DNA from 2 places in the Allobosea sp. BE125 genome. Region 2 is predicted to be linked to the other one. Evidence: riboswitches for the same ligand, from Rfam matches in the RefSeq annotation. Region 2 holds a riboswitch; the other holds the start of a gene.

Region 1 (5,409 bases), on a different contig from region 2:
CGCGACCACAATCTCGCCGTCGGTGACAAGAGCCACAAACAAGCGGTGCTGGATTTTTTGGCACGGGTCTGAACGGGCTGGCCGGTGGCGGGAAAGTATGAGTCCCGTCAGGGTTTTGCGCGCGGCGGCTGCGGTCTTGATTCAAGCGGGCGCCGGGCCGATCTGACACTCCCGCGCTTTCGCGTTTGGCGGTTCACCACCGCAATGTGCTAGAGTTTGAATTCGTCTTACGTCTCCATCGGAGAATGATCATGCCGTCTGGGCGCTCCGTCATAGAAGCACGCGATCCCGCGACCGGGCTCGACCGTGTCGATCCCGTCTGGGCCAGATTGCGGCGCGAGGCCGAAGCTGCGGTCGCCAGCGAGCCGTCGCTTGCCAGCCTGATCACGGCCTCCGTGCTGAACCAGCCGAGCTTCGAGGCGGCGGTCAGTCACCGCGTCGCGATGCGCCTCGGACATGTGGCGGTCTCCGCCGATCTGATCGCACAGGCTTTCGAGGAGGCGCTTATTGCCGATCCAGAGATCAGCCAGGGCATAAGGGCCGATGCGCTTGCGGTGATGGACCGCGACCCGGCCTGCTACCGGGTGCTGGAGCCGGTGCTGTTCTTCAAAGGCTTCCACGCCTTGCAGGCCCATAGGCTCGCGCATTGGCTGCACCGGCAGGGGCGGCGCGATTTCGCACTTTATCTGCAGAGCCGCTCGTCGGAAGTGTTCCAGACCGACATCAATCCGGCCGCGGTGATCGGCAAGGGCATCTTCCTCGACCATGCCACGGGCCTCGTCGTCGGCGAGACCACGGTGATCGAGGACGATGTCTCGATGCTGCAGGATGTGACGCTGGGCGGAACCGGCAAGCAGGGCGGCGACCGCCATCCCAAGATCCGCAAGGGCGTGCTGATCGGCGCCGGCGCCAAGATCCTCGGCAATATCGAGATCGGTCAATGCGCCCGTGTCGCGGCGGGCTCGGTCGTGCTACAGGCCGTGCCGCGCAACAAGACGGTCGCCGGCGTGCCGGCCAAGGTCGTTGGCGAGGCCGGCTGCGCCGAGCCGTCGCGCTCGATGGATCAGATCCTGGCCGGAGATTGCGGCAGCGCGATCTGAGCTGGTTGCGCCTGCGTTTCGAGCAGGCTGTGTGCGATCTCGCGCCGGCTGGCATGCGCGCTTGCTTGTGAGTTCAGGACGAGCGTGAGCGCGTCTCCGGTCGGCATCGCGTCAGCGAAGGGGGCGATGAGCCTGCCGTCGCGCAGATGCGGCGCGATCAGGCTCATCCGGCCCATCAGCACGCCGGAGCCCGAGAGTGCGGCATCGAGCGCCAGGCTGTAGAGCGAAAAGGAGGGGCCGCGGGTCGGGTCGATCGTCCCGATGCCCCCAGCAAAGGCGAGCCAGCGCCGCCAATCCTCGCGCCAGACAGCGTCATGCAACAAGGTCGCGCGCGCCAGATCACCGACGCTCGTGAGCGCGCGCGCGAGTGCCGGCGCGCAGACCGGCAGGATCACGTCCGGGCCCAGCGTCAGCGCGTCGACGGGGAGCGTCTCGGGGCCGAGATAGAACAGCGCCAGATCATGCGGCTCGCGGCGTGGATCCGGCGGCTGTTCCATCGCCGAAACGGAGATCTGCAGCCCGGGAAACGCCGCTTGCAGCGCGGCCAAACGCGGCGAGAGCCAGAGCTGGGCGATGCAGGGCAGGGCGGCGATGGTCAGTGCGCTGCCTTCATGCCCGGCGCGCAAGTCCTGTATCGCCTGCCCCAGCGTGTCGAAGCCGCGCGTCAGCTTGGGCAGGGCGCTACGCGCTCCCTCCGTGAGTTCCACCCCCTGGGCGAGGCGGCGAAACAGCGGGAAGCCGAGCCAGGCTTCCAGTTGCCGGATCTGCTGCGTCACCGCGCCGGCGGTGACGCCGAGCTCTTCGGCTGCCTTGACGAAGCTCTCGCAACGCGCCGCCGCCTCGAAAGCCCGCAAGGCGTTGAGGGATGGCAGGCGCGGGCGCGGCGGCTTGACGGGCATGGCGGATCATCTCTTAGGCTGAGATTTTCTCTGCCTGCGAGCGAGGATTACTCGTTTGCGCAGCCTAGCGCAAACCGGTCATATCGTTCGCATCGTGCGGGATTATCGCGAGGAGGATCAATCGATGACGGCTCTGGGCAGGCGCGACTGGGTTCCGCAAGCGAGCGAGGATTACGTGCTCGGCATCGCCGCCGAGACGGCTGGCCAGTCGCTCGACGCGGTCGCGGCGCGGATCGCGGCGCTGACGGTCGAGAACCGCAACATCCATGAGCGCGACTGCATCAACCTCAATCCCGCGACCAATGTGATGAACCCCAAGGCCGAGGCCGTGCTTGCGGCGGGGCTCGGCGCCCGGCCCTCGCTCGGCTATCCCGGCGACAAATACGAGATGGGGCTGGAGGCGATCGAAAAGATCGAGATCATCGCCGCCGAACTCGCCGCCGAGGTCTTTGGCGCGAAATACGCCGAGATCCGCGTGCCCTCGGGCGCCATCGCCAATCTCTATGCCTTCATGGTCGCGGCCAAGCCCGGTGACTGCATCATCGCGCCGCCGGGCGCGATCGGCGGCCATGTCACGCATCATGGCGCCGGTGCCGCAGGGCTTTACGGCATCGTTACCCATCCCGCCCCGGTCGATCCGGTGAACTACACCGTCGACCTTGCGCGCCTGCGCGAGGATGCCCTGCGATTGAAGCCCAAGCTGATCTCGATCGGCGGCAGCCTCAACCTCTTCGCCCATCCGATCCGCGAGATCCGCGCGATTGCCGACGAAATCGGCGCGATCGTGCTGTTCGACGCCGCGCATATGTCGGGCATGATTGCCGGCCATGGCTGGCAGCAGCCGCTGGAGGAGGGCGCTCATCTGATGACGATGAGCACCTATAAGAGCCTGGGCGGCCCACCCTCGGGCCTGATCGTCACCAACGATGCCGAGATCGCCAAGCGGCTCGACGCCATCGCCTATCCCGGCCTGACCGCGAATTTCGACGCGGCGAAATCGGCCTCGCTGGCGATCACCCTGCTCGACTGGAAGGCGCATGGCCGTGCCTACGCGCAGATGATGGCTGAGACGGCCAAGGCGCTGGGCGAGGCGCTGGTCGAGCGGCAGGTGCCGGTCTTCGCGCGCGACCGCGGCCTGACGACCTCGCATCAATTCGCCATCGAGGCTCACAGCTATGGCGGCGGCCAGGCGGCGGCCAAGACGCTGCGCGCCATCAACATCCTGAGCTGCGGCATCGGCCTGCCCCTGCCGGAGGTGGCGGGCGACGTGAACGGGCTCAGGCTCGGCACGCCCGAGATCGTGCGCTTCGGCATGACGCCCGCCGACATGCCGGAACTGGCCGGCTATATCACTGAGGGCCTCAGCGGCTCGCGGCCGGCAGAAGCGGTGGCCAAGGATGTGACGGCGTTCCGGGCGCGCTTCCGCGAGCTGCATTTCATGCGGTGACGGTTGGCGCTCCCCACATTGGCGCGCACTTGACCAGCGGCCGTCGAGCTTTCACAGTCGTCGTCATTCCAGGGAGATCCCCGGCAAGGGGCTGAGACACCGCTGGCAGACCGGGACAACCCGGATAAGCGCGCGGAAATCCTTCGAACCTGATCCGGTTCATACCGGCGGAGGGATGGATTTCCCGGCTCAAGCCGGCGGCCCGCAAGGCCGCAGATATCCTCGCCCCCGTCGCGGCGAGGAGTTTGCGATGAGAGGCCCACCCGACACCAGTTTGCGCCGCCAGCAGGCCCGCCCGCCCGATGCTCCGGCGCCGCCGGCCGCGACGGATGTCGCCATCATCGGCGGCGGCGTGATCGGCCTGATGACCGGTTGGCGATTGCTGCGCGCCGGCCTGCGGGTCGCACTCTTCGAGCGCGGCACGCTCGGCCAAGGCGCGAGCCTCGCTGCCACCGGGATGCTGGCGGCAGCCGCCGAATTCGAGCCCGGCGGCGAGGAACATGTCGCGCTCGCCCTGGAAAGCCAGCGTCTCTGGCCGAGCTTCGCTGCCGAATTATCGGCCGATGGCGGGCTCGATATCGACTATCGCAGGGATGGCATCCTGCTTGTCGCCACGACGCGCGACGAGGTGGCGCGGCTGCGCTTCCGCCATGAGATGCAGCGGCAGGCAGGGCTTGCGACGCTGTGGCTCGACGGCGCCGCCTGCCGAGGCTTTGAGCCCGGCCTGCGACCCTCCGTCGTGGCCGGCATCCATTGCCCGGGCGACCATCAGGTCGACCCGGTCAGGGTGATCGCGGCTCTGCGGCAGGCCTTCATCGGACGCGGCGGAATCCTGCTCGAAGGCTTGGCGGCAACGCCCCGGCTGCAAGCCGGGCGCGCCGTGGGCGTCACGACGAAGCAAGGGCTGGTGAAGGCCGGGATCGTCGTCGCCGCCGGCGGGGCCTGGACCGAGATAGCGGGGCTCTCCCTGCCGTTGCGGCCGCTCAAGGGGCAGTCGCTGGCGCTGGCATGCCCGCCGCACCGGCCGCTGCTCTCGCGCATGGTCTGGACCGACCAGGTCCATCTCGCCCCCAAGAGCGACGGCACGCTGATCGTCGGTGCGACCATGGAGGAATGCGGCTTCGACGATGCCGTGACGGCCGGCGGCGTCTACGCGCTGCTCGAAGGCGCGCGACGCATCCTGCCCGGCATCGAGGAGCTGCCGATCGCCGCAATCTGGTCGGGCTTCCGCCCGACCAGCACTGACGACGCGCCGATCCTCGGTGAGACCCGGATTCCAGGCCTGCTCCTCGCCACGGGACATCATCGCAACGGCTATCTGCTGGCCCCTGTCACCGCGGTGGCGATCACGCAACTCGTCACCGAGGGAGGCATCACGGGGCCTGCCGCATCCTTCGGATCGGAGCGCTTTTTTGCACAGGAGGCAGTGGCATGAAGCTCATCGTCAATGGACGCGATCACGACAGCGCGGCGCAGGATCTGCTGGCGCTATGGCGGGAGCGCACCGCCGAGCTCGATCTGCCGGGCCCGCAGGGCTTCGCCATCGCGCTGAACGGGATGGTGGTGAAGCAGTCGCAATGGCAGCTCACGCGTCTGGCGTCCGGTGACCGCGTCGAAATCATTCGCGCTTTTCAAGGAGGTTGAGATGAGTGCCGCAGAACAGCCCTTCACCCTGGCCGGAACGCAACTCGGCTCCCGCCTGCTGATCGGGACGGCCGGCTATCCCAACCAGCGCATCATGGTGGATGCGGTGGCGGCCAGCGGGGCGGAGATCGTGACCTTGTCGCTGCGCCGGATCTCGCTGGCGGGCCATGGCTCCGATACGGCGCAGCTTTTGTCCGGCTACCGCTTCCTGCCCAACACGGCTGGCTGCGAGACGGCGCGCGACGCCGTCCTGACGGCGGAGCTCGCCCGCGAGGCGCTTGGAACCAACTGGATCAAGCTCGAAGTCATCGGCGATCGC
Region 2 (5,409 bases):
AATGGATCGCGCCGCGCGGGATCGTCCAGTCGACATGATCGACGATCGCGGGCCAGTCACCGTAGCCGTAGCTCGCCTTGTCGATGGCGACGAAGCCTTCGCTGTGCGGCTCAATCGACATAAGGCGCGAACCCGTCCGCAGCGGCTTCCGCCGCATACTCGATTTCGGTCATGGTGACGAGGTCGAGCAGGTTGAAGCGCCCGTCATTGTGCCAGCCGGCCTCGGGCGCGGTCATGCCGCCGAGCGCGCAGATGCGCGTCACGCCGACCTGCCCGAGCAGGCCGGCGAGCCGGAACAGATCATTGGGCTCCGCCGCGATCCCGGCGCTTTGCAGGAAGGACCGGAAGGGGGCGATCAAGCTGACGACATCGTCGAGCCTGTCGACGGCGACGATGGCGAGCGTCCGGTTCAGGCCGCTGGGGGCCAATGCCTGCGCATCCTCGACATGGACGATGCTCCAGTCATCGGAAGAATCGCCCAGCATGTCGCGGTCGCCGCCAAAGGCGCGTCTCTCTTGCGCGCCACGCCAGGACGCGACGCCGGCAGCCTCCTCGATCGAGAGCGCGCGGCGCGGATGCTTTCGGGCAAAGCTCGCCAGTTCATGGGCGACATAGCCGGAGAATTCATGGGGCGAGACGCGCCCGCCCCGCTCGACGAAAAGCATCTGCGGGGAATAGCAGCCCTGCTGATCATAACGCATCACGTCATAGGCGGCCTGCCGGGCAAGTGCGCCTGCCTTGCGCGTATCCAGCGCCGCGCGCGCGACCATGCCGAAGCCGATCTTGTGGCCATGCGGCAGATAGCGGGCGGTGACGGGAGCGCGATCCCGGATCGCCTTCAGCGCATCATTGCCGCCATAGGCGACGATGGCGTCGGCCTCAGCCAGCCAGACGCGCTCGCCGGCCTCGTCGCCGCCCTTCCACCAGACCACGGCGAGACACTCGCCCAGGCGCGGATCGATCTCGGCCAGGATGCGGGCGAACCAGCCCGCCAGCAGCGGCTCGGCGGTGGCGACCTTGCCGATGCTTCCGGCCTTGACCAGCAGGCCCGATATCAGGCTCCAGAGCGGCAGGCCCGGAACATTGCCGGCCCAGACATGCAGCAAGAGATCCGGCCCGAACGCCTTGGCGAAACCGCCCTTCGGCCTGGGCTGGAAATCGTCGAGGATCTGCGGATCGGCGAAATCCTCAGCCAGGAAGCGCTTGAGCTGCGGCTGCCGGAAGGTCTTCAGATAACCGGTCAGGCCGAGCCGGATCATCTCGGGATCATAGCCCGTCACGATCGGCAGCAGCCTTTCGGCCTTCCGCCGCCAGGGATCGTTCCGATCGAGCAATCGCGCGATCGCCTGGTCGATGATCGCGGTGATCTCGGCAATGCGCAGGGTCTTGAGATAGGCACGGGCATTGTCGCGCACGCGCCCCGCCAGCGCTGCGGCTTGCGCGTCGCTCAGCACGGGCACGCGGACCTCCGCGGCCTCGCCCCAAGCGCTGAAGTGAAGTGTCTTCCACTCCACCTCGCCGGCTGGCAAGCCGGGCAGATGCCCCGCGAATTCGGTCATCACCTCAGCCACGAGCCGCTTTCAGGAATTCCTCGACCGCCACGGAGCAGCCCTTGGAATCGGCGCCGTCGACGCGACCCAGCAGGCGGAAACCGCCGGGGACGATGATGCCGGCATCCTCGGTCAGGATCGCCGAGACCGAGTTGAAATGGGCGAGATCGTGATGGACCAGCACGCCGGTCTCGCCTGCGGGCACATCCTGACCCGTCAACGGGTTCACCACCCGGCTGCGGATCCAGTGCGGGCCCGACTTCACCGGCGGGCAGGTCTCATTGCCCCAATCGTAAAATTGAGTGCTGAGCTCGGTCATGCCGTACATGTTGATGCAGCGCTCCCGGGGCACGCCGAGCCCAGCCGAGAGCGCGTCGTAGAACTCGTCCGCCGCCAATTCGCGCGACTGCCCCTTGAAGCCGCCAGTGTCGAGGATCCGGCTGCCCGGCGGCAGCGCAAAGCGCCGGCCCTGCCGCTGCAATTCGTCGAGCAGATGCACGAAGCTGTAGCTGGCGCCCAGCAGCGCATAGGGCTCGCCCCTCGCCTCGGCATGCGCCATGGCCGCAAGCAGGCGCGCGGTGGCGAGGCCTGCCTCGTCGATGAAGCCTTCGCTGTCGGGCGTCCCGCATTCGCGCCGCGCCAAAGCAAGATAATGCGCCAGCGAGGAATTCGGCATCGCCTGCTCGTCGGGGAACAGAATGCCCATGCGGATCCGATCCTGCCCCTGCATCCTGTCCAAGCCTTGCATGAAGCGCTGCCGGAAATTCAGGATCATCGAACGGTCATAGACAGCCAGCGTCGGGTGATAGCTGCGTCCTCGCTGCCCGCCACGGGTCGTGCCGCTCGTCATGAAGACGTGCTCGATCCCCTCCGTGGGGCGGCAGCTCAGCGTCAGATCCTTGAAAGCGTCGATCGGAACAGCGGGAATGTCGCGCCAGCTCCGGACGGCAAGCGGCGTCCTGCCTCGCGCCGCGGCGAAGCGGCGATAGGGCTGATTGTTCTCGAACTGGTAGGCGAAGATGCGCAGCGCCAGCCGGTCGAAATCCTCGTCCGTCGCTTGTTCCCTGTCGAAGAACTCGAGCAGGGCCGCAATGATCTGCGCTTCCGTCACGTCCATGCACACCTTCCCAGACATCAAGGCGCAATCCGGCACGTTTCCGATCTGCGACCCGCTGTCCGGCCAATGGCGCGAGCATGGAAAAGGAGCGACTTGCCGCCCTATGTCCCGCATCCCTACGCCGGTATGAGCCGGATCAGGTTCGGAGGGTCACCGCGTTGCTCGAAACGGGTTCGAGCGGGCGGAATCTCAGCCTCCTAGCGAGGCCCCCCTGGGAACGGGCGCACCATGACGGCGGCGGCGGCGCCATGTCAAGAATGTGACATGGCGGCGGCTCACTCTTGCGCGCGTGCCAACGGCCTCTAGCTCGCCTGGCTTCGAGCGCGCGGGTGCGGCAGGCTGGTGATGATCGCTCCCGCCACGACGAGCAATCCGGGCAGGACGATGCTCTCGCTCAGCATCTCCTTGAAGACGACATAGCCGATGAGCGTCAGGAACGGCACGCGCAGCGTATCGGCGGCGCAGAGTTGCAGTGCGGAGCCATGACGCGACGCATTCGCCAGCGCCGTCTGCGTGACGAAGCCGGCAAGCATCAGCACAGCAACCGCCAGCGAAACGCCGAGCACGTCCTCGATATGGACGTCGCGCGGCAGAGTAGCTCCCCCCACGTCGAGGCCGATGAAGAGCGCACAGAGATAAACCGGTAGCTGCACGGCATGCATGACGAACACGATCAGGACAACGCTCTTGCTCTCGGCCAGCCGGGCCAGCATCAAATTCGTGATCGTCAGCAGGGCGACTGCACCGACCGGGATCAGCAGGCGTGGATCATGCGACACGCCCTGCGAGAACAGCAGATAGGCGCTGCCGACGGCGATAAGCGACAGTCCCAGGCAAGCGACGGCCCCCGGGATCAAGCCCGCGACGACGAGGCCCAGCATCGCCGCGAAGAGAGGCCCCGAGAACTCGATCGTCGCGATGAAGCCCAGGGGAAGATTGGCCAGGCTCCAGATCAACGCCAACGACCCGATCAGGTGAATCAGGCTGCGCTGGACGTGATAGCCGAACTGCATGCCAGCCAGTTGGTGCAGGGCTGCTTTGCTTCTGAAGACGAAGAATCCGGCAAGGATGAGTGAGCCGGCGGAGCGGATCGCCGCGATCTCGACGATGCGGAAGGAATGCGAGAGATAGCGAATGGCTATCGCGACAGCGATATAGGCCAGGAAATAGGCCAGCATCCAACCCGAGAATACCAGGAAACGGCGCTTCAACCAGTCCATGGAATACCCAGAAGCATTCGCTCCAGGATGGCCATCCTCACCGGCAAGGACAATTTGACCTGTCGAAAATAACCCGCATTCGGCAGCGCGTCGCATGACACGTCGAGCTCGGAGAAGCGCGGCAGGGGGTTCAGGATCAGGGTGTCGGATTTCGCATCGAGGATTTTCTTGGCGGTCAGCGTGAAGGGTTCGGTCTCGGCTTCCTTGTCGATGGCCTCGCTGCCCAGAGACGCGTGCGCGAAGCGACTCATGTCCTGCATCTGAATGATCAAGACGTCATGGTCCAGGGTGTCCCTGACGTCATGAACGAAGGAGACCTTGCAGCCCAGGCTCGCCAGCAGCGCGATCGCTTCGCGCATCGGCGGGTTGATCGGCACGTCCGGCAGGGAGCAAAGCGTGAAACGCCGGGGCGGCGAGAGGCGCAGCATTTTGACGAAGGACAGGGCAAAGCGCGCACGCGTATCGCTCGACAAGGCAATCGACAGGTCTTTGACGTCCCCGCGCAATTTGTGGATGGCGAAGAGATCGATCAAAGCCTGGGTCGGGTGCTCGTCGGCGCCGTTGCCGGCATTGACGACCGGCAGGTAGCTCAGTCGCCCGATCTGATACGGCAGGCTCTCGGTATGCGAGCGCACCACGATCAGGTCGCTATAGGCCTCCACGGTGCGGATATGATCGTCGAGCGTTTCCCCTGTCGCGCTGCCCATCCGGCTGCGATCGGTATCGTAGACGTCGAGCGATTGATGCCCAAGGCGCAAGGCCGCGGCCTGAAAGCCCAGCCGCGTCCGCGTGCTGCGCTGGTCGAACAGGGTCGCGATCACCTTTGGCCGCCGCCTCATGAGATGAAGCCGGGCCGGCTGGTCGCCAGGCGCATCCTCTTCAGTCTCTTCCGCCAGGAAGCGCTCGGCGCGCGCGAAGATATCGTCGAGATCGTCGCGCGACACCGAATCGGCGCCAAGCAGGTCTTTGCCGCTTGGATAGTTCGGCCTCTGCATGGCGCCCCGCTCTCGTTCCGGCTCTATTACCGCGGGGACGCGCTCAAGCAACTTCTGGCCGCTTCCTCACGGCAACCGCAGCAGGCGCCGTGAGGTTCCCGACAAGGCTCATCCTGTCGGAGGCCACGCGATCCTTGATAATGGCGAGCAAAGCCTCGTCGGACATCGGTTTCGCGAGAATGTATCCCTGTATCCCATGCAAGCTGAATTGGCGCATCACGGCAAGCTGCGCCGCCGTCTCGATGCCTTCGACGATGATCGACAACCCAAGCTTATGAGCCAGGTCGGTGATCGCGGTCATCAGCGCGTTCACCTTGACCGACGAATCGATCTCATGGCTGAAGCTCTTGTCGATCTTGATGATGTCGATCGGCAGCTTGGCCAGATAGCTCAGGGACGAATATCCGGTCCCGAAATCGTCGAGCGCGATCCTGACGCCCATGGCTCGCAGCTTTTTCAAGCTCTCGATGATGTGCGGCGCGTCCTCGATGAGCGTCGATTCGGTGATCTCGAGCGTCAGACGGCGC

Evidence for each region. A riboswitch is a leader RNA that binds a small molecule or an ion and turns the genes downstream of it on or off. The one in region 2 is predicted to bind thiamine pyrophosphate.
Region 1: linked by a shared signal. The riboswitch ahead of thiO (glycine oxidase ThiO) and the one ahead of J2Y55_RS08680 (LuxE/PaaK family acyltransferase) in region 2 are both predicted to bind thiamine pyrophosphate.

What each region holds. Positions count from the first base shown of each region.
Region 1 is NZ_JAVDTY010000008.1:54,411-59,819, reverse strand. Features, by position in the region: gene J2Y55_RS18305 (alpha/beta fold hydrolase) at 1-72, shown strand, start outside; gene cysE (serine O-acetyltransferase) at 252-1,100, shown strand; gene J2Y55_RS18295 (LysR family transcriptional regulator) at 1,064-1,999, opposite strand; gene J2Y55_RS18290 (serine hydroxymethyltransferase) at 2,124-3,446, shown strand; TPP riboswitch at 3,508-3,639, shown strand; gene thiO (glycine oxidase ThiO) at 3,697-4,881, shown strand; gene thiS (sulfur carrier protein ThiS) at 4,878-5,090, shown strand; gene thiG (thiazole synthase) at 5,092-5,409, shown strand, end outside.
Region 2 is NZ_JAVDTY010000003.1:12,391-17,799, forward strand. Features, by position in the region: gene J2Y55_RS08670 (ABC transporter ATP-binding protein) at 1-121, opposite strand, end outside; gene J2Y55_RS08675 (acyl-CoA reductase) at 111-1,559, opposite strand; gene J2Y55_RS08680 (LuxE/PaaK family acyltransferase) at 1,564-2,667, opposite strand; TPP riboswitch at 2,761-2,890, opposite strand; gene J2Y55_RS08685 (DMT family transporter) at 2,970-3,887, opposite strand; gene J2Y55_RS08690 (aspartate/ornithine carbamoyltransferase family protein) at 3,875-4,882, opposite strand; gene J2Y55_RS08695 (putative bifunctional diguanylate cyclase/phosphodiesterase) at 4,926-5,409, opposite strand, start outside.